Linked DNA regions of Bryobacter aggregatus MPL3. The protein of the gene in region 1 binds, or shares a complex with, the protein of each later gene. Links are inferred from orthologs where the notes say so. Each region holds a gene or a part of one and is shown in the gene's direction. Other genes may lie near its edges.

What was found.
Region 2: the proteins of accB (region 1) and accD are in contact, whole or in part, in a solved structure (PDB 8UXZ), measured with the Escherichia coli proteins. The link is inferred for Bryobacter aggregatus MPL3 from one-to-one orthologs.

Annotation. Positions count from the first base shown.
Region 1 is NZ_JNIF01000003.1:4,079,136-4,089,945, reverse strand. The notes cover bases 4,071-6,963. They hold accB (acetyl-CoA carboxylase biotin carboxyl carrier protein), read left to right. Parts: upstream 4,071-5,241; coding sequence 5,242-5,685; downstream 5,686-6,963. Other genes in these bases: accC (acetyl-CoA carboxylase biotin carboxylase subunit), read left to right, coding at 5,692-6,963; M017_RS0118910 (M24 family metallopeptidase), read left to right, coding at 4,145-5,233. Outside these bases: M017_RS0118930 (ribonuclease R family protein), read left to right, coding at 1-465; M017_RS0118925 (thioredoxin domain-containing protein), read left to right, coding at 462-2,420; tpx (thiol peroxidase), read left to right, coding at 2,413-2,916; M017_RS0118915 (PEP-CTERM sorting domain-containing protein), read right to left, coding at 2,877-3,908; more of accC, read left to right, coding at 6,964-7,047; M017_RS0118895 (hypothetical protein), read left to right, coding at 7,060-8,739; M017_RS0118890 (SRPBCC family protein), read right to left, coding at 8,714-9,256; M017_RS0118885 (ABC transporter permease), read left to right, coding at 9,453-10,598; M017_RS0118880 (pyridoxal phosphate-dependent aminotransferase), read left to right, coding at 10,750-10,810. UniProt on the Escherichia coli protein: This protein is a component of the acetyl coenzyme A carboxylase complex; first, biotin carboxylase catalyzes the carboxylation of the carrier protein and then the transcarboxylase transfers the carboxyl group to form malonyl-CoA.
Region 2 is NZ_JNIF01000003.1:35,151-45,831, forward strand. The notes cover bases 1-2,764. They hold accD (acetyl-CoA carboxylase, carboxyltransferase subunit beta), read left to right. Parts: upstream 1-841; coding sequence 842-1,687; downstream 1,688-2,764. Other genes in these bases: M017_RS27230 (SpoIIE family protein phosphatase), read right to left, coding at 1-385; M017_RS0100530 (23S rRNA (pseudouridine(1915)-N(3))-methyltransferase RlmH), read left to right, coding at 408-830; M017_RS0100540 (N-acyl-D-amino-acid deacylase family protein), read left to right, coding at 1,694-2,764. In the rest of the region: more of M017_RS0100540, read left to right, coding at 2,765-3,250; M017_RS0100545 (ABC transporter ATP-binding protein), read left to right, coding at 3,251-5,152; M017_RS0100550 (serine hydrolase domain-containing protein), read right to left, coding at 5,256-6,164; M017_RS0100555 (aldo/keto reductase), read left to right, coding at 6,197-7,306; M017_RS0100560 (RcgR family putative quorum lactone hydrolase), read left to right, coding at 7,310-8,368; M017_RS0100565 (RNA polymerase sigma factor), read left to right, coding at 8,379-8,936; M017_RS0100570 (hypothetical protein), read left to right, coding at 8,920-9,495; M017_RS0100575 (HEAT repeat domain-containing protein), read left to right, coding at 9,492-10,472; M017_RS0100580 (hypothetical protein), read left to right, coding at 10,469-10,681.

The DNA of each region.
Region 1 (10,810 bases):
GCCCTCGCCGCGCCGGCCTACACACACTTCACCTCGCCCATTCGCCGTTACCCCGATCTCATCGTCCATCGCATCCTCACGGGCATGCGGTTCGAGGAAGAGTATCTGAAGCAACTCGGCGAAGACACCAGCTTCAGCGAACGCCGCGCCGCCGAGGCCGAACGCGAACTCGTCGAATGGAAGAAGATGCGCTTTATGAGCGACCGTGTTGGAGACCACTTCCACGCGATGATCATCTCCACCACCAAGTTCGGCTTCTTCATCGAATTAGAAGAGCTGTTCATCGAAGGTCTCGTACCCATCGACAGCCTCCCCAAGGACCGCTATATGTACAACGAATTCTCCCGCAAGATCGTCGGCGAACGATCGAAACGCGCCTTCTCCGTCGGCGACAAAGTCCAGGTCGCACTCGTCAAAGTAGATCTCTACGAGAAGCGACTCAGCTTCATGCTGGTGACGCAATGAACCGCCTCGCGGGCGAGAAGAGCCCCTACCTCCTCCAGCACGCCAACAACCCGGTCGACTGGCGTCCCTGGGGCGAAGAGGCCTTTGCCGCCGCGCGTGCCGAGGACAAGCCGATCTTCCTGAGCATCGGCTACTCCACCTGCCACTGGTGCCATGTTATGGAGCGCGAAAGCTTCGAGAACGAGTCGATCGCCGAAGTCCTCAACGGCGACTTCATCTCGATCAAGCTCGACCGCGAAGAGCGTCCCGACATCGACCGCATCTATATGATGTTCGTCCAGGCCACCACTGGCTCTGGCGGTTGGCCGATGAGCGTCTGGCTCACTCCAGACTTGAAGCCCTTCTACGGCGGCACTTACTTCCCGCCGGAGAACCGCTACGGCCGTCCCGGCTTCCGCACCGTGCTGCAACAGCTCGCCAACGCCTGGAAGACCGATCGCCCGCGCATCCTGGACTCCACGGACTCCATGCTTGAGAGCCTGCGCCACAACAACTACAGCTCACCCGGCGAAGGTGTCATCGATACGCGAAAGGTCGCCGAGACCATCTACCACGGCATGAGCCGTTCCTTTGACAAGAACCTCGGCGGCTTCGGAGCCGCGCCGAAGTTCCCTCGCCCCGTAACGCTGAACTTCCTCCTCCGCCATTACCTCGTCACCAAAACAGAGGACTCGCTTGAGATGGCCGTCAAGACCCTCCAGGAGATGGCGCTCGGTGGAATGAACGATCAACTCGGCGGCGGCTTCCACCGCTACTCGGTTGACGCGCAGTGGTTCGTCCCGCACTTCGAGAAGATGCTCTATGACCAGGCCCAACTCGTCAACGCCTACATCGAGGCCTACCAGCTCACCGGCAACAAAGCGCTCGCACAGACCGCCCGCGAAACCCTCGACTACGTCCTGCGCGACCTCCGCCACCCCGAAGGAGCTTTCTACTCTGCCGAAGATGCGGACAGCGTCATCGACCCGGCGCACCCGCATGAGAAGGGCGAAGGCGCCTTCTACATCTGGTCCTGGGAAGAGCTCGAATCGATCGTTGGCGCAGACCGCATGCCCTGGTTTGCCAAGCGCTTCGGCATCGAGCGCAACGGCAACGTCCACGAAGACCCGCACGCGGAATTCACCGGCAAGAACATCCTCTACCTGTCCAACCCCGACACCGATCCCCTACCTGAGGAACTCCGCGCCAAACTGCTCGCCGCCCGCAACCAGCGCGTCCGCCCGCATCTCGACGACAAGGTGCTCACCTCCTGGAACGCGCTCATGATCTCGGCCTTCGTCACCGCAGGCCGCGCCCTCAACGAGCCCCGCTACCTGGACGCAGCGATTGCAGCAACAAAGTTTATCGAAGACAAGCTACTGACAGCAAACGGAATCCTGCTCCGCCGCTACCGCGATGGCGAGGCTGCGATCCCCGGCTTCCTCGACGACTATGCGAGCTTCGCCTATGCGCTGATCGACCTCTACGAGGCCACTGCAAACGAGCACTACATCGACCTCGCCCGCAAGCTCGCCGGCGATATGACCGACCTCTTTGAAGACCACGAAGCCGGTGGCTTCTACTCGACCACCGAAGCCGATGCAAACGTCCTGTTGCGCATCAAGGACGATTACGACGGCGCAGAACCGAGCGGCAATTCCATCGCTGCCCAAGTGCTGCTCCGTTTGGGGGAAGATCCGGAGAAGACCTTCCGCGCCTTTGCCAAGCGCATGGGCACCATGCCCCGTATGGTTGGCGCTCTGCTCGCGCTGCCGCCGCGGCAGATCATTCTCGAAGGCGAGGATGTCTCCGAATACCGCAAAGTGCTCGACAAACGCTTCCTGCCCTTCCACCGGATCCTTTACCGGCCAGAGGGCCAGAAGCCGGGCGCTTATGTCTGCGAGAACTTCGTTTGCCAGTTGCCCGTTCACAACGGGAGCGATTTGGAGGCGCTGCTAAACTCTACTCATGTCTGATCGTGTTACGACTCTGCACGGCAACCCGCTGAAGCTGGTTGGCCCTGAATTGAAAGTGGGCGACAAAGCCCCGAATTTTGAACTCACCGGCTCCGATATGAAATCGGTGACTCTCGGCGATGGTGGCACGGTGCGCATCATCAGCGTCGTGCCGAGCCTCGACACCCCGGTCTGCGATGCGCAGACCAAACGCTTCAATGATGAGATCGCCAAGATGGAAGGCGTCGAAGTCTACACGGTCTCGATGGATCTGCCCTTCGCGCAGAGCCGCTGGTGCAGCAACTTCGGCATCGACAAGGTCAAGATGCTCAGCGACCACAAGAATGCCAGCTTTGGCACCAACTACGGCACGCTCATCGAGCCGCTCCGCTTTGAAAGCCGCGCGATCTTTGTCATCGATAAGAACAACGTCATCCAGCACGTCGAGTACGTCAGCGAGATGTCCGAGCATCCGGCTTACGAGCCGGCTTTGGCCGCCGCAGACCGCCTCAAGTAGAACAACCACGCCGCCGCAGCGGGTACCAACAACAGAGTCCCTGGCTCTGGGACAGGTGCCACCTGCGGCGGTGGTGCGTCTGGAATCGGATTTTCACCAGGCGGAACCACAATCGGCGGGTCAACTTCCGGCACGATTGGCGTCCCAGGAGGCTCGTAAATCGGAGGAAACGGCGCTCCCGGCGGAAAAACCGGCCAGTCTGGGGGTTGCACGGTGGGAGGAAGCACACCAGGATTCGGCCCGGGCATGAAGAGCACTGAAGTGCTGGTTGAGGGCACAGGAACGTAGAAGATGGGCTCCGGGCCAGTAGGAAATTCCAAGGGCGGCTGCGGATTGATAATGATGCCGGGAACCGGCGGAAACACGGGATTCGTCGCGATATAGACAAAGGGAGGATGCGACTCAAGCACCGGAGATTCATTCTGACCACCACTGCTGAGGCCGCCAGGCAACCCACCGCCGATCATACCGGGTCCGCTATTAAGAACGCTGGGAGCAATGGGAAAGAGACCATCCGGCAAGTCATGCTGCATCGTAGCAATGGCATTCGGCATTTGGTTCGGCAGCACGAAAGGCAAACCGGAATCCTGGCCATTCGCCTCGCGAACCATGGCTTGAAAAACAGGACCATCCCAGCTCGGGGCATCGAGAACAGCTTCTGAAGGCTCCGCATTTTTTTGAACCGGCCCCTTCGCCTGGAGCGAAACCCGGTTGCCACAGCGCCCGCGGAGCACGTTCACACCGTCACTCAGCAAAATCTCGCCGGGTTTGAAAGCAAGACGTTTCGCCGTCCAGAAGATACGGTCCCCGATGCGGTAGGAAACATAGCCGGTTGCAGGCCGCGTCAGCCGGAAAGCCTTGAGCTTGTCAAAATCGATTCCTTTGTAATGCTCCCGGACCACCGGGTCGATCGCAACCTTCGCTTTGACTTCCTTCTGGTCGAGTGTGCCCCCAGGCACAACAGAGAAAGGAAATACCTGCCGTTTTGACAAGTCAACTTGATGATTGGGCTCAACCTCTACGGCATGAAAACGAGCGGCGACTTCGTTCTCTTTTCTCGATTCACGGGAGCAAGCGAACTGAAGTCCCGCGACAAGCAGTACCAGCATTCCTTCTTGGATTCGACGATTCATATACTTCTACACTCAAAATGGTAGCGTCGGATATCTTAGTTTTGAGGCCATGTTTTCTAAACTCTGAATGTAGTCGGTAATGGTACCATTTCAGCTTGCAGAACTCCTCTCCAAACCCGTCTCAGCTGTCCCTGCGAACGAGAGTACTACGCGGATTGCTCGCCGAGAAAAAGGTGGATGCAATTGTCCTCAGTAGCCTCGTAAACATCAGATACTACACCGCTTTCACCGGATCGAACGCGCTGCTCCTGGTCGACGGCAAAGGACTCAGGTTGTTCACCGACCCCCGGTATACAACCCAGGCGAAGGAACAAGTCTCCTGCCCGGTTACGGTCGCCAAAGGGCCTCTTTTAAAGGCACTAGAGACTAAGGCGAAAGCCCTAAAATATAAGAAAATTGGCTTCGAGGATGCCCGGGCTTCCTATGGATTTTCTAAGGCCCTGTCGGCCATGGGGAAACTCGTGCCGCTCGGAACGTCTGCCGAAAGGCCCAGGTGGGTAAAGTCCGAGGAAGAAATCGCGGCAATTCGCGCGAGCGTCCTACTGAATTCCAAGGCATTCGCAAATGCGATGAAGCGCTTCAAGCCCGGCATTCGCGAAAAAGACCTGGCCACCGAGATCGATTACCAACAACGCAAGCTGGGTGCGGAAGGCCCAGCCTTTGACACGATCGTGGCCAGTGGTGCGCACTCTGCCTTACCTCATGCGAGCCCGCGGGATGCCAAGATCGAGCCGGGTGGCTTTCTGTTGATCGATATGGGTGCGTGTCTCCATGGCTATATGAGCGACATGACACGTACGCTGGGCGTCGGCACAATGCCGGAGCAGGCGATCCGGATGTATGAGGCGGTCCTCGAATCGCAATTGGATGCGCTGGCTGCCATTCGGCCGGGACGCACTGCGGCGGACATCCATGCGGCAGCGGTCAAAGCGCTAAAGAGGCACAAGCTCGACAAACTTTTTGTCCATTCCACCGGCCATGGACTGGGACTGGAGATCCACGAAGCTCCGCGGCTAGGCAAAGCAGACCAGACGGTGTTGGAAGCGGGAATGGCGATTACCGTCGAACCAGGCGTTTATCAGCCCGGATTTGGGGGCGTTCGGATCGAAGATACGGTGATCGTGACGGAAAGCGGAGTAGAGATTCTCACACCGACCCCAAAAGGTTGGACAATAGTAGGTTAGACCCTGCGATGAATATTGAAGAGATCAAAGAACTGATCCGGCTCGCCGATGAAACCGGCGTAGCGGAACTGGAAGTACAGCGTGGCGAGAACCGAGTCCGGATCCAGCGCGCGGCCGTCCGGCAGGAAGTGATTCTGGCGCCTAGCGCCGCTCCTGTGGCGCCGCCACCCGCAACTGCGGCAAACGCTGCGCCCATTGCGCCCAAGGACAACCTCTACACGATCAAGTCCCCGATCGTTGGGACCTTCTATGAGTCCCCGTCCCCCGAGGCCGGGCCCTTTGTGAAGGTGGGCGATCCGGTTACGGCGAAGACGACCGTTTGCATTATCGAATCGATGAAGCTGATGAATGAGATTGAAGCGGAAGTCTCTGGCGTTGTGGTCGCCAAGCTGGTAGAGAACGGTAAGCCTGTTGAATATGGCGAAGCACTGTTCACGATCCGGCCAAACTAAGGCGCCATGTTCCAGAAAATTCTGATTGCCAATCGTGGCGAAATCGCCCTGCGCGTCATCTGCGCAGCCAAGGACCTTGGGATTAAGACCGTTGCGGTTTACTCCGAAGCGGACCGGCATAGCTTGCATGTCCGCTTCGCGGACGAAGCGGTTTGCATCGGTCCCGCCAAGAGCGCCCGCAGCTATCTCGACATCCCGAGCGTGATCAGCGCGGCTGAGATCACCAATGCCGAAGCGATCCATCCCGGCTATGGCTTCCTCAGCGAGAATGATCGCTTTGCCGAAGTCTGCGGCATGAGCGGGATCAAGTTCATTGGTCCGACGCCCGAAGTGACGCGGATGATGGGCCTGAAGCAGAAGGCGCGCCAAGTGATGAAGGAAGCCGGGGTGCCCGTGCTGCCCGGTTCGCCGGAAGCGCTGACCAGTGCCGAAGAAGCACTGGACTATGCCGCCAAAATCGGCTACCCGGTGATTCTGAAGGCGGCAGCCGGCGGCGGCGGACGCGGCATGCGTGTGGTCCATTCCGCCGAAGAACTGCCGAACCTATTGGCGCAGGCGCAGAACGAAGCTGGTGCAGCCTTTACGGTGCCAGATATCTATCTCGAGAAGTACATTGGCGCCCCACGGCATATCGAGTTCCAAGTGCTCGCCGATGAGCATGGCAATGTCGAGGTGTTGGGCGAGCGCGAGTGCTCGATCCAGCGCCGGCACCAGAAGTTGATCGAAGAAGCTCCTTCTCCTGTCATGAGCCCGCAGTTGCGGGAGGAGACCATCGCGGCCCTGAAGAAGGCGCTGAAGGCGATTGGCTATCGCAACGCCGGCACGGTGGAATTTCTGATGGATGAACAGGGCAAGTTGTACTTCATTGAAGTGAACGCCCGCATTCAGGTGGAACATCCGGTGACCGAGATGATTACGGGGATTGACCTGGTGAAGTCGCAGATTCGCATTGCAGCTGGCGAGCGGCTGGAAGACATTCTCGAGGGACCGATCCGCCTGAATGGACATGCCATTGAGTGCCGCATCAATGCCGAGCATCCCGAAACTTTCGCACCCTGCCCTGGCAAGATTACCGGCCTCAATCTGCCCGGTGGCATTGGCGTACGCGTGGACACCGCTGTCTATACAGACGGTGTGATTCCGCCTTATTATGACTCTCTGGTGGCAAAGCTGATCGTCCATGGCCGTGACCGTACTGAAGCGATCGCGCGGATGAAACGTGCGCTCGATATGTTTGTGGTGGAAGGGATCTACACTTCAATTCCGCTGCAGCGGAAGATCATGGACGATGAAGATTTCGCTTCGGGCAACTTCGACACGACCTTTATCGCTCGCAAACTCGCTTCGATTCAGAAGCACTAAGAGAGATTCGCTTTGCGCGAACGCTTCGTTGCCCTTGGACTGATCACGGTTCTGGCCGTGGCCATCACAACGGAGCTCCTCAGCGCCGTGCACTGGATTGGGCGGCCAGCGATTGCGATTGTCTGGGCGGCCATTCTTGCGCTCTGGACGATGGGCCTGCGCGGGGTGAAGTGGGATTTCTCGTGGGAGTGGATTCCGGTTGCCGGGATCTGGGCTATTGAAGGCTTTACGGCACTGGTTAGCCCGCCCAATTCCAGCGACGCGATGGCATATCATATGCCTCGCGTCGTGATCTGGATCCAGCAGCATAGCGTCGAGTTCTTCGCAACGCCTTATCTCAACCAGATCATGCTGCAGCCCCTGCATGAGTATCTGCTGCTGCATTTTCAACTCTTGAGTGGCGGAGACCGCCTGGCCAACTGTGTCGCCTGGCTTTCCACCGGCGGATATCTGATTGCCGTCAGCCTATTGGCTCGTAACCTAGGCGCCGGCACGCGAGGACAGGCACTGGCAGCCTTTTGCGCCGCCACTTTACCGAACGGGATCATGCAGGGCTCTGGCGTAAAAAATGAGGCGCTGTTGAGCTTCCTGCTGATCACGATGGTCTCCTACGCGCTCTCTGGCCGGAAGTGGGCTGTGGCAACAGCTTGCGGGCTGGCCTGCTTGACCAAAGGCACTGCGTTTCTCTTCTGCGGCCCGCTGGTGCTCTTGCTGATTCCGCGGGCGATTCCCCATGTGGCGCTGCTGGTACTGCTGATCAACGGCCCTTTCTTCTGGCGGAACTATGACCTGAGCGGATCACCGCTTGGCTTTGATTCCGCCCAAGCGGACGGCCGCTACCGGTGGCGGAATGAGTATCTCAGTTGGCAGCCCCTTGCCTCGAATCTGATGCGCCATCTCAGCGAACAGATGGGGTCAGGATCACAGCGTTGGAACGACGGGGTCTATGCGATGACGCTCCAAGCCCATGAAGCCTTGGGCCTGCAGGCCAGCGATCCGGCCATGACCTGGCGAGGTGAAAAGTATGCGGCTCCCCGGCGGACGCTACATGAGACGGACTCGGCCAATGGCTGGCATCTGGCGCTGCTGGTGGGGGCGGCGATCTATCTGGCCTGGAAGCAGGACAAGCGGGCACTGCTGATTCTGGGGGCCATGGCGATGGGAACAGCAGCGTTCTGCTTCTATCTGAAGTGGCAACCCTTCATGTCGCGCATGTGGCTGCCGCTGTTCAGCCTTGGCATGGCGCTGGTGGGTGTGAGCCTGGCCCGCATGCATTGGCTTGTACAAGTTAGCATTTGCTTGCTTTTCCTGAGCGGTGCGCGGCTGATGCTGTTCAAGAACTGGGTGAGACCACTACGAGGACCGGAGAACATGTTCCAGTTCACGCGCGAGGATCTTTACTACAACGACATGAAACCGTGGAATGTGCGGAAGCAGTATGACGAGACAATGCAGCAACTGCGGGCTTCTTCCTGCCGCGATCTGGCGATGGATATCAACATATTTCAGTTGGAGTATCCGATTCAGGCGCTACTGCTCAAAGAGCATCCCGACACCCGCTTTGTCCACGTGAACACCACAAACCCCTCGAAGAAGTACGAAGCACGAATGGATGCGGTGAAGCCCTGCCTGCTGGTTTGCTTGGCCTGTGATCGCTGGGTGGAAACTATTCCCGCTCCGCCACGGCCTTGAGACGATCCAGATCTTCCGCCATCTTCGCCGTAGCCATCCGCATAATGATGGGCTGCAGGAAGCGGGCAAATCCGTAGTTGAAGTGAAAAGTACTGGAGACGGTGAGGGCGGTTCGATTGCCGCCGAGATCTTCCAGCAAGTAGTTGGTGGTGCCTGAGAAGGTCTCTCGTTCGATGAGCTTTACCGTGAGACGCTTCGGAGCTTCATCCACCGTAATCTCGGACTGGATCTCGATCTGTTGCGCGGCGTTGTTCTGGTCCGTCATGACCCAGACTTCTTTTGTTCCAACGCCCTTGGCGCCAGGCGTCAGTTGCTTGATTTCCTTGAGCGATCCGACCCAGGACTTTGCTTTTACAGGGTCATCGAGATAAGTCCAGACAACAGCAGCAGGCCGATTGATTTCCACCCGGTTGCTCATCGAATCGGCACCTTCGCGAAGGCCCATGAGGAAAATGGTGGCTGCAATCGAGCAGACCAGTGCGAGAAAGATGAGGAGAGCCCAGCGGACGTATTTCATTTTCATTCGCTCCGAGGAGATACCTAGCTAGTCTACAACCCGACGCGGCGGGAGAGTCCGAAAACGCGACGGGGATTTCCAAAAGCGGACAGTCGAGGAAGCATCTAGACACAAGAATCACTGTTTTTCCTGGCATTTCGATTGCTTCTGAGCAGATATGCGGATCTCGTGGGAGCCAGTGCGGTCGTTGGCCAGGATGCCGATCTTCACTGGGATTGCCCTGCTGACACTGTCGATTGCGATTGGAGTGAACACGGCCGTATTCTCGCTGCTGTATCAGATTCAGTTTGTTCCTCTGGCGGTGGAAGAACCCAAACAACTGGTGCGGCTTTGGGAAACTTCGCCCGAAGGGGCAAGCGAGATTCCCGTGTCCCCTGCAAACATTGTCGACTGGACCCGACAGTCGAACACGCTGCTTGATAGCGCGACGTGGATCCATGCAGCAGCCCGGCTCGATGGAACAAGCGTTGAGATTGTCGAAGGCCAGATGGTGAGCCCGAATTTCTTCGAGGTGTTGGGCGTGAGGCCGGCGCTGGGGTCGGGATTTCAAATCGCCGATGGGCGCTATGGAGCTCCGCTGGTGGTGATGATCAGCGACCGCTTGTTCACGCGACGCTATGGGCGGGATGCTTCGATTGTGGGCCAGTCGATTCCTGTGAATGGCCGGGACGCACTCGTGGTGGGCGTGATGGCTGCCGATGCATTCACGATGGGGAGCCCCCATTGCGATGTGTGGCTGCCCCTGCGCTTTCATCCGAAGCGCAAGGATCGTACCCATGTGGGGCGATATCTGAATGTCGTCGCACGACTTGCGCCTGGAGTGAGCATTCAGACGGCGCAGCTTGAGTTCAATGGGATCGCCCGGCAACTCGAACAGAAGTATCCGCGTTTCAATGCCAGATGGGGCGTGCGCGCCGTTGCGCTGCAAGAGAGTCTCACCGGAGCGCTCCAGCAACCGCTGCGGTGGGGTGCAAGCGCAGGATTCGCCATGCTATTGCTGGCTTGTGCCGCACTCGTGAAATGGTATCTGAAACGGCAGTCCAGGAGATCGCGAGAGCTGGCTCTCCGTGTGCTGCTCGGTTCGAGAAGGCTGCACTTCTTCCAGCTTTTCGCTGCGGAAGGACTTGTCCTGGGATTGGGCGGGGCAGTGTTTGGGCTGGCGTTGGCCAGGAGGCTGGTGGCGGAAGTTTGTGTATTTGTTCCCCAGATGGACAGTATGCGGTGCGATTCCATTTTTATCGGAATTGCTTTGGGACTGGGGATTCTTTGCGCGGTTCCCTTCTCCGTCGTGCCTGCGATGAGCATCCGCCTGGAGACGCGGGGAAATAGTCGCTTGCGGTAAGGCCCTGGATTCCTGCATTCCGCTGGGCTATATTGTTTTGCAACTCCATGTACACGAGTTCCGCACGCTCCGCGCGCGGTATGCTCGGCCCGCCCTGATCGCCCCGGCCGGGGCCCCGAAATCACAGGAGACACTCCCCATGCTTGCAGCAATGCCACAGTTGAAAGGCTATTCCCGGCGTCACGCGATGCGTGCCGCTACAATTCTCACCG
Region 2 (10,681 bases), 4.0 Mb from region 1 along the record:
TCAGGCTCGAAACCACGGTATTGGCCGGCGCCGATTCGACATCGGCATGCTCGACAAACATCACCGTCTGGTTGATCGCAGCGGGCTCATCCTCGCCGCCAAAGCTGATTTGCAGATGCCCGGCATGAATGATGTCGCCGTTGGCCAAAGGAGTCGAGTTGGCGATGCGAAACCCGTTCACAGTCGTCCCGTTCTTGCTCCCCAAGTCCCGGACATGCCAGACGCCATCAATCTTCTCAAAGCTCAGATGTTGGCGCGAAAGCCCAAAATCTTCCGCATAACAAAGCTCATTGGTGGTCGCACGGCCTAAGCCAACCAGTGCTCCCTGAAGAGGGAAATTACGAGTTGCTCCGTCCTGCGTGCGAATGCTGAGTTCCAATGCCATGGGCTGACTCTTTATAGTAACGATGATGCGCCTTGATCTGCTCTACATTGGCAAAGCTCGCGACGAACACTCCAACGCGATGGCAGAAGAATTCCTGAAGCGCACCGGCCGCTGGGCCACCGTCTCCATGCGCGAGATCCACCCCGGCCGCTACGACCTCTTCGCCAAACACTCTGCCGCCCACAAAGTCTTCCTCGACCCGGCTGGCAAAAATTGGGATTCCGCCCGTTTCATCGAATTCACCGCCGATGCCGAACGTCTCTCCCGCGATATCGTCTTCCTGATTGGCGGCCACGACGGTCTTCCGCCCGCCTGGAAGCCCAAAGCCGACCTGCTTTTATCGCTGTCACCAATGACCTTTCCGCACGAACTGGCCCGGGCAATGTTGGCCGAACAGATCTATCGCGCCTTCGCCACCCTGCGCGGGCATCCCTATCCCCGCTAAACTGAAAGTTCATGTCTTGGTTTAAGCGCGACAAGCCCGGCGTCGATACCCCAAGCGATGCCGATCGCACGGTACGCACCGAAGGCCTATGGGTCAAATGCGAAGGCTGCAAGCAGATCATCTTCCGGCAGGATCTTGAAGAGAATCATAACGTTTGCAGCAAATGCAACTATCACTTCCGCATCGATGCACGAGAGCGGATGAATCTCCTCTTCGACAAGGTCTGGACGGAGTTTGACGCCGATCTGGTCTCCACCGATCCGATGACCTTCTCCGATTCGAAGCCCTATAAGGCCCGGCTCAAGGCCATGCAGGAGAGCACCGGCAGTAAGGACGCTGTCCTCAGCGGCCAGGGCCGTATCGGCACACACACAGTTAACGCCTGCGCCATGGAGCTGAAGTTCATTGGCGGCAGCATGGGCGCCGTGGTGGGAGAAAAGATCACCCGGGCCGTCGAGCGCTCGCTCGCAGGCCGGCAGCCGCTGGTTGTGGTCAGCGCCACCGGTGGCGCGCGCATGCAGGAAGGCGCCGTCAGCCTGATGCAGATGGCGAAGATTTCGAGCGCCCTGATGCGTCTGGACGAGGCGTCCATCCCCTACATCAGCATCCTCACCGACCCCACCACGGGCGGCGTCACCGCCTCCTTTGCCATGCTGGGCGATCTGAATATTGCCGAACCCGGCGCGCTCATCGGCTTTGCCGGCCCGCGCGTCATCGAGCAGACCATCCGCCAGAAACTACCCGAAGGTTTCCAGCGCAGCGAATTTCTGGTGGCCCACGGCTTTCTCGACGCCATCGTCTCCCGTCAGGATCTTCGCCCCTATCTCGCACGCAGCTTCGACTTTTTCGTGAACTGACACGGCATGGCTAGACTCCTCGCCTCCAGCCTTCTCGCGATCTCTGCCTTTGCCGCCGATTACGACCTCATCATCCGTGGAGCGCGCATCGTCGATGGCAGCGCAAACCCATGGTTCCATGCAGACCTGGCGATCAGTGGCGGCAAGATCGCCAAGATCGGGAACCTCACCGGCAAAACCGCCTCGCAAACCATTGGAGCCCAAGGCCGCATCGTCACCCCTGGCTTCATCGATGTCCACACGCACTCTGAAGGAGGCATCCTCCATCAGCCCCAGGCCGAAAACTTCCTGCGCGACGGCGTCACCAGCGTCGTCACCGGCAACTGCGGCGGCAGCGAACTCGACCTCAAAGACTTCTTCTCGAAGCTCAACCAGGCAAAGATCGGCATCAATCTCGCCACACTCATTGGCCACAATTCCATTCGCCGCGAGGTGATCGGGGCGGAAGACCGCAAGGCGACTCGGGCCGAAATGGAGCGAATGAAAGCGCTGGTCTCGAAGGCCATGGACGCGGGCGCGGTCGGATTCTCCACCGGTCTCGAATACGTACCCGGCACCTACTCAGCCACCGCCGAGCTGATCGAACTGGCGCAAGTCTCCGCGCGTTACGGCGGACTCTATGCGTCGCACATGCGCGATGAAGGCGACAAGGTGCTCGAGGCCATCGCAGAGGCGATCGAAGTGGGCAGGCAGTCTGGCTCGCGGGTCCAGATCTCGCACCTCAAGCAGGACACCAAAGCCTTCTGGGGCAACACGCCGCAGATGATCGAGCTGATTGAGAAGAACCGGCTCGCAGGCGTCGACATCACCGTCGATCAATATCCCTACATCGCCTACTCCACCACCCTCGCAACGACGCTGCCCACCTGGGCGCTCGCCGGCGGGCAGGAGAAGCTAGTGGAGCGGCTGCAAGACAAGGCCACCCGCAAGAAGATCTTCGACGAAACGCTCGACTTCAACACAAAGCGCGGCTATTCCGATTTCGAATACACAACCGTCGCCCGTTGCAGCTTTGAGCCGAGCTACGAAGGCAAGAACATCCGCCAAATCTCCGCGCTGCGCCGCTTGCCGCAATCACATGAATCAGACGTCGACACCGTGCTGCATCTGATGCAGCGCGGCGGCGTCAGCGTCGTCACCAAGGCGATGAGCGAAGATGATGTCGCGAGCATCATGCGCTATCGCAACACGGCAATCGCCAGCGACGGCGGCGTGGTCGCGATGGGCGCCGGGCGTCCGCACCCGCGCAACTACGGCACCAACGCGCGTGTCATCAACGAGTATGTGCGGTTGCGCAAGCTGCTTTCGCTCGAAGAGGCCGTGCGCAAGATGACTTCCCTGCCCGCTCAGACCTTCGGCTTCCGCGATCGCGGACTGCTGCGCGAAGGCTATGCGGCAGACCTCGTGATCTTCGATCCCGAACAGGTGCGCGACAACGCGACCTTTGAAAATCCCCATCAGTTTTCCAGCGGCTTCGATGTCGTTCTGGTCAATGGAAAGATTGCCGTCGATGGCGGCAAAATTACCGCGCAACGCGGCGGACAGGTGTTGTTAAGACAGTAGATGATTCAGTTCAGTCGAGTTGGGAAACGCTTTGGACATAAGGTCCTTTTTGATGACGTCAATTGGTTGATTGGCACCAAGGACCGCATCGGCCTGGTCGGCGCCAATGGCACCGGCAAGTCCACGTTGATGAAGATCATTGCCGGCATCGAGCAGATCGATTCCGGCGAGATGTCCACCATGCGCAACATGCGCATCGGCTATCTGCCGCAGGACGGCTTGAAGATGGTGGGCCGCAGCGTCTTCAATGAATGCGCCAGTGTTTTTGAGCCCATCCGGCAGATTGAGCGCGACATGGAAGCGGCTCTCCACGACATGTCCGATCTGGATCCCACCACCGAAGCCTACACTGCCGCGGCCGATCGATTCACCCGTCTCGATGCCGAATTCCGCGCCAAAGACGGCTACACCATCGACATGCAGGTGGGCACCATCCTCACCGGCCTTGGCTTCAGCAAGGACGAGTGGGCCAAGCCGTGCGAAGAGTTCTCCGGTGGCTGGCAGATGCGCATCGCGCTCGCGAAGTTGCTGCTCGAGAAGCCCGAAGCCCTCCTGCTCGACGAACCCACCAACCACCTCGATCTCGAAGCCCGCAACTGGCTCGAAGAGTACCTCCACAACTACCCGAACACCTTCATCCTCATCTCGCACGACCGCTACTTCCTCGACGTCACCGTCTCGAAAATTGTCGAGGTGTGGAACAAGAAAGTTAGTATCTATTCGGGCAACTACACGCACTACCAGCGGCAGAAGGAAGAGCGACTCGAGCAAATGCGCGCTGCCCAGCGCAACCAGCAGGACCGCGTCGCTCAGATCGAAGCCTTCGTTGATCGCTTCCGCGCCAAGGCGACCAAGGCGAAACAGGCCCAGAGCCGTCTGCGCGAGCTCGAAAAGATGGAGATGATCGAGATCCCTGAGGAGGAACCGATCATCCACTTCAAGTTCCCCGACCCCAAGCCCAGCGGCCGTGTCGTTGCTGAGTTCAAGAACGTCGCCAAGAGCTATGGCTCGAAGAAGGTGTTTGAGAACGCCAACTTCATGATCGAGCGCGGCGACCGCATTGCGCTGGTCGGCCACAACGGCGCCGGTAAGTCGACGCTCATCAAACTACTCACTGGTCTCGAAGGCCTGACGGCAGGCGAATACAAGCTCGGCCACAACGTCGAGTTCGACTACTTCGCCCAGGATCAATACAAGGCCCTCGACCCCGACTCGATCCTTCTCGATGACCTCTGCGCCACTGCTCCGAAGGCGACCGAAACCGAACTCCGTGGCCTGCTCGGCTGCTTTCTGTTCCGCGAAGAAGATGTCTTCAAGAAGATCGGCGTGCTGAGCGGTGGAGAACGCAACCGCTACGCCATCTGCAAGCTGCTCACCCAGCCCTCGAACTTCGTGCTGCTCGACGAGCCCACCAACCATCTCGATATGCGCGCCAAAGACATCCTGCTCGGCGCGTTGAAGAACTACGAAGGCACCGTCGTCTTCGTCAGCCACGACCGCTACTTCATCGACGAACTGGCCAAGAAAGTCTTCGAAGTCGCCAATGGTACGGTGAACATCTATCCGGGCAACTACGAAGAGTATCTGCGCGCAAAAACTCGCGTCATAGAGCCCGAAGCCGTCGTCGCCGCACCAGTAGAGAAAATCGCCGCCACCGAAGAGAAGACTTCCAATTCGAAGCGCGTGAATCCGATGAAGCTCAAGCAATTGCAGGATCGCTTGAAGCAAGTGGAAGCAGAAATCGCCACGCGGGAAGGCACTCTAGCGAAGCTCGACACCGAACTCAGCAATTACGTGAGTGCCGAAGAAAGTCTTCGTGTCTCGAGCGCCGCCGACCTCGAACGCTCTGCGATCGAGCAACTGATGGCCGAATGGGAATCAGTTTCGGAACAGCTCAGTTAGGCCAAATTGTCGGAGCATACACGGGGTCTGGATAGAGGACGCTCAGAATCTTATCGATGATCTGATGGCCGACATTCGGACCATTTGTCAGGATGACCGCGCCCTACTTGCGCTTCGGGTGAAAGAAGGCAAAGGTCTTCACATCGCTGTCCGCAGCGGTATGATCGACGATGATCTCCTCATTGATCTTGACGACATGCCAACCGAGGCCAAAGCCGCTGGCTACGCTGCAACGCTTCGGGTCTTTCGCTGCTTTGCAAAGCACCGAAGACATCTCGCGCGTCGTCTGATTGCGGGTGATCTTCCATCTCTCCGGGTCGCGCCGCATCGCCTCGATCAGGAACTTCGCATAATCGCAACGGTGGAGCGAAGCAGATCCGCCGCGGACCACTTCGTACGCGATTCGTCCTCCACCGGCTTCGCCTGTCTGTCCTTCCACCATTCCCGAGGCGTATACGAAGTCTCGTGCATCCCGATGGGCTCGAACACATACTGCTGGACGCTTCTCCGCAAAGTGCGCCGCATAATCAAAACCCTCGCCAGAGTATCCAAACGCAGTGCCTGGCTGCCATTGGAACTGCAACTTGTTCTTGGTTTGGTAACGCCAGTTCGGAAAGGCGCTTTGGTGAGACAGGCAAAGGCGCGTCGTCAGCAATTCATGCCAGTGGTTGTCCTTCACATCCTCATCCACCCAATAGGGAGAGATAGGTTCGTCCAGTGATAATCTGCCCGCCGCTGCCAGACGCAGCAACAGTTCGGCTGTAATGGGTTTCGTCAGGGAAGCAACGTTGTAAAGTGTCCGTGCATTCGCTGGCGGCCCGCCCGGCACCTGGTCTCCATAAAACGCAGTCCACACCAGCTTGCCATCCTCAATCCATCCAATCCCAACACCCGTCACTTGGAAGGCCTTGAGCCAAACCGGCATTCTTTCGTTCAATCGACTCGGCTGTGCCAGACACGCCATCGAGATCAGGAGCATCAGGAAGATCCGCAGAACTCCTAGACAGGGCACCTGCCTTCCGGTTAGCCAGCTAAACTGAAAGAATGAGACGTCGCGACCTGCTCTTGTCTGCGCTGGCCCTGAAGGCCAGTCCAGCAACTGCCCAAACCAAGGGTGAGTGGCGCAACCAGCAATCCGGCATGGCCTACCGGCAGCTGGGCCGCACCGGCTACATGGTGAGCGAGATCGTGATGGGCGGCAACACCATCTCTCCGAAAAACTACGATCATGTGCTCGCCGCGATCGACATGGGGCTCAATTATCTGGACACCGCGCCCGCCTACGGGGGCGGCCAAAGTGAGCTTGGTTACGCCGAGGTCCTGAAGATCCGCAAGCGCGACCAGTTCTTCCTGAACTCCAAAGTCTCGCTCTGGGATATCAATCGCAACCGCCTCTATCAGGACATCTACAAGAGCCTCGACGACACCGAACAGAAGCGCCTGCGCCATCTGGCGCTCGATGAGATTGCCCGCCGCAAGGCGGACGCGCCCGACTACTTCATCAATTACTTCAACGGCCAGCGCGATGAACTCGACCAGGCCTCGCTCGCCAATGTCATGGCCGCGCAGTATGGCAGCAAGATCGATCGTGCAAAAAATTACCGGCAGCTCATCCTTGATAGCGTCGACCAGTCGCTGCAGACTCTCGGCACCGATCACCTCGATCTGCTGATGTGCCCGCACGGCGCCAATACACCTTACGAAATTCAGAATCACCCGGAGATCTTCGAGGCTTTCGAGACCTTGAAGAAGGCTGGCAAGGCCCGTCATCTCGGCCTGTCCTCGCACACAGACCCCGGCGGCGTTCTCGAAGCCGCCGCCAAAACGAAAATGTATTCGGTGGCGATGGTCGCCTACAATATGGTGAACTCGCCCTACGTCAGTGGCGCAATCGCCGCGGCCAAGCAGTCCGGCATGGGCATCATCTCAATGAAGAGCGCCCGGCCCTTCAATTTCCGAGCCCCGCGCGAAACGCCCGCAGCGCAGATGAACCAGTTGCACGCCGCGGTTCCCGGCGATTTGAAGCCGATGATGAAGGCTTATCTCTGGAATCTGCGCAACCCGAATCTCACCGCCGCCATCTCCGAGATGGCCACAATGGAACACGTCAAAGACAACGTGCCGCTTGCCGGCGCGAAGGAGAAGGCAGCTTAAAGGATGTTGAAGGCGAAGTATGAACGGTGGCTCGATCGCTGGGAGACCGATCTGGCTACCCGGTCCACCGACCGCGTGGTGCGCCCCTTTGAATGGGGTACGGAATGGCTCACCGATCTGAATCTGCCGGGTCTCCGGGCCTACGATGGACAGAACCCCGAAGCCTGGATCCGCGAAGTGAACCAGGCTGCGATCAAGAACGGCAGCGACTTCTTCCAGCACACAACGCCGAAAGATTTCACGCTCGACGGCGAATGGCTGCGCTTCACCTCTCCGGTGGATTCGCCCTATCCCGAAAACAATCTCGTCGAAGCCCGCTGGTTCCCGATGCCTGAGGGCAAAGAGAACCGCCGCAAGCGCGCCGTCATCGTCTTACCGCACTGGAACTCGCACGCCGAACAGCATGTCGCCCTCTGCCAGGGCTTCCAGAAGCTCGGCATCCCTGCCCTGCGCCTGAGTCTGCCCTATCATGACCGCCGCATGCCGCCGCCGCTCACCCGCGCCGACTACGCCGTGTCTTCCAATATCGGACGCACCATCCACGCCACGCGCCAGGCCGTTCTCGACATCCGCGCCTGCGTCGATTGGCTCGAACAAAGTGGCATTGAGCACATCGGCATCGTCGGCACCAGTCTCGGCTCCTGTTACTCCTTCCTCGCTAGCGCCTACGACAAGCGGCTGAAGGTCAATGTCTTCAACCATTGCTCGGCCCGCTTCGGCGACGTCGTCTGGACTGGCCTTTCCACGCGCCACATCAAGAAGAGTCTCGAGGAGAATCTCAGCCTCGAACGCCTCCAGGGTGTCTGGGACGTCATGAGTCCCCGCTTCTATATGGCGCAGTTTGCCAAGCAGCAAGAGAAGAAAAACCTCTTTATTTACACCACCTACGACACCACCTTCTTGCCGCGTTACTCGGAAGAGATCCTCGCCGACGTCAAGAGCCACGGCGCACCGCATAAATTGGTCATCCTTCCCTGCGGTCATTACACGATGGGCGAGACGCCCTTCAAGTTCATCGTCGGCTATCACATCATTTCTCACATTGCTCGAAAATTAGGCTAACCGCGTCCCCATGCGTCAGTCTATTGGACAGATGCAGGGGACTGACGCCGAGATCATCGGTCTGATCCGCAATGGCGACAAGAGTGCCTACAAGGTGCTCGTGGATCGTCACAGCCGGATGATCTTCCGGGTTGCCTACCGCATCACTCGCAACGAAGGAGACAGCGAAGATGTGGTGCAAGAGAGCTTTTTACGGGCCTATCGAAATTTGGAACGCTTTGACGAGCGAGCCAGCTTCGGCACCTGGCTCCAACGCATCGCAACCAACTGCTCGCTCGATCTGGTCCGCAAACGCAAGCACACGGCAGACACTGGCGGCGAGGTTCCGGACTACGCCGACGCGGCCCCCAAGCCCGACCGGCTCCTCGAAAGCAGCCGCATGCGCGAGCAACTGGAGCGCGGCATGCAAACCCTGAGTGAGCAGGAGCGCGAAGCCTTTTTGATGCGCCACATCGAAGGGCAATCGATTCCCGAAATCAGCGACAAACTGGCGATCGGCATCAGTGCTGCCAAGCATAGTGTCTTTCGTGCAGTGGAGAAATTGAGGCGTTATGCAGCAGGACGATGAAGAGTTGATCATCCCTGAGCCCGATGCCGCGTTCGAAGATCGCATCTGGGCCCGGGTCTCCCGGCAGATCGATCAGGAAGCGAAGAAAAGCTGGAACTGGAAGTGGTTTGCCGTGCCCGTGCTGGCAACAGCGGCGCTCGCCATTGCCTTCTTCGCCGGACGGGTCAGCAAAGACCCCGACGGCATCACCGCCATTGCCTATCTGCCGCAGGAAAAGATGCTGCGCGCCGCCACCGTCGAGCACCTCGATCGCAGCAAGATGGTGCTGATCGAAACCACCAACAGCATCGGCCACAAACTGCCACGGGGCCGGGCCGAAGAACTCATTGCCAACAATCGCCTGCTCCGCCGCAGCGCGGTGCAGGCAGGACAAATCCAAACAGCGGAACTGCTCGAAGAACTCGAACGAATCCTCGTCGAGATCGCTCGCAGCCCCGAATCCATGAACCGCGAGGAAGCCACGGCACTCCAGGCACGCATTCGTGAACAGGGTCTACTCTTTCGCGTGCGCCTTCTCGAAAACGAACAGAAACAACCCAAGGAGCTAGACGCAGAATGAAACTGCTATTGCCATTGACCCTCACCGGCGCCCTGTTGCTGGGCTACGTTGCGGACGAAAAGAATTACCAGGAAGCCCTGTCCAGAATCGATAGCCGCGATTACAACGTCGCACTTGCCAAGTTGCGCACAGAGATCAACTCGGCCACTTCCCGCGCCGACGCAGCGATGTACTGGAGCGCCTACATCAAGAACAAACTCGGCGAGCGTAACGAGGCGCTGAAGCTGCTCGCCGACATGCAGCAGAAGTTCGGCAAGAGTTCCTGGATGGACGACGCACGCGCTCTGCAGCTCGAAATCCAACAGGCCTCCGGCAAGAAGATCTCCCCTGAAGAGCAGGCCGACGAAGACCTCAAGCTGATGGCGATCCAAGGCCTCATGAATGCCGAACCCGAACGCAGCATCCCGCTCCTTGAGCAGATCTTAAATTCCCAAAAGAGTCCTCGGCTGAAGAAGCAGGCTCTCTTCGTTCTGGGCCAAAGTAGCAATAGCAAGGCGCAGGAAGTGATCGGCCGCATCGCCAAAGGCACCGGCAATCCCGAGCTGCAAAAGATGGCCATCCACAGCCTCGGTATCGGTGGCAAAAAGAATGCCCCCATCCTCGAAGACGTCTACAAAAGCTCCAGCGACCTCGCCGTCAAGAAGGAAATTCTGCACAGCTTCATGATCATGGGAGAGAAGGATCGTCTCGGCTCTCTGGCCAGGAGCGAACCCGACGAATCGCTGCGATCGCAGGCCATCCACCAGCTCGGCATCAGCGGCGGCAAGGAGTATTTGGTCCAGCTTTACGGCACGGAAACCAGTCTAAAAGTGAAGAAGCAGATCATGCACGGCCTCTTCGTCGGCGGAGCCGCCAAGGAACTCGTGCAGGTGGCCCGCTCTGAAAAAGATCCGGAGTTGAAGAAGGAAGCCTTCCGCTCGCTCAGCATGATGAACAGCAAAGAAGCGACAGACTTTATGATGGAGATCCTCAAATGAAATGGCTCCTCCTGATCACCTTCGTCGCAACAGTAAACGGTCAGGATTTGGGCGCGGCCATCGCCGCCGCGCCCCCGGAAACATGGGTCGGCTATGAGGTTCCCATGCAGTCTGGTCGTGGAACCATTTGCAGCAACTGGAATGGTAACAACAGCAGCATCCACACCTACCAATCCAAGCTGATGCTCGACGGCCCGCGTACGATGAAG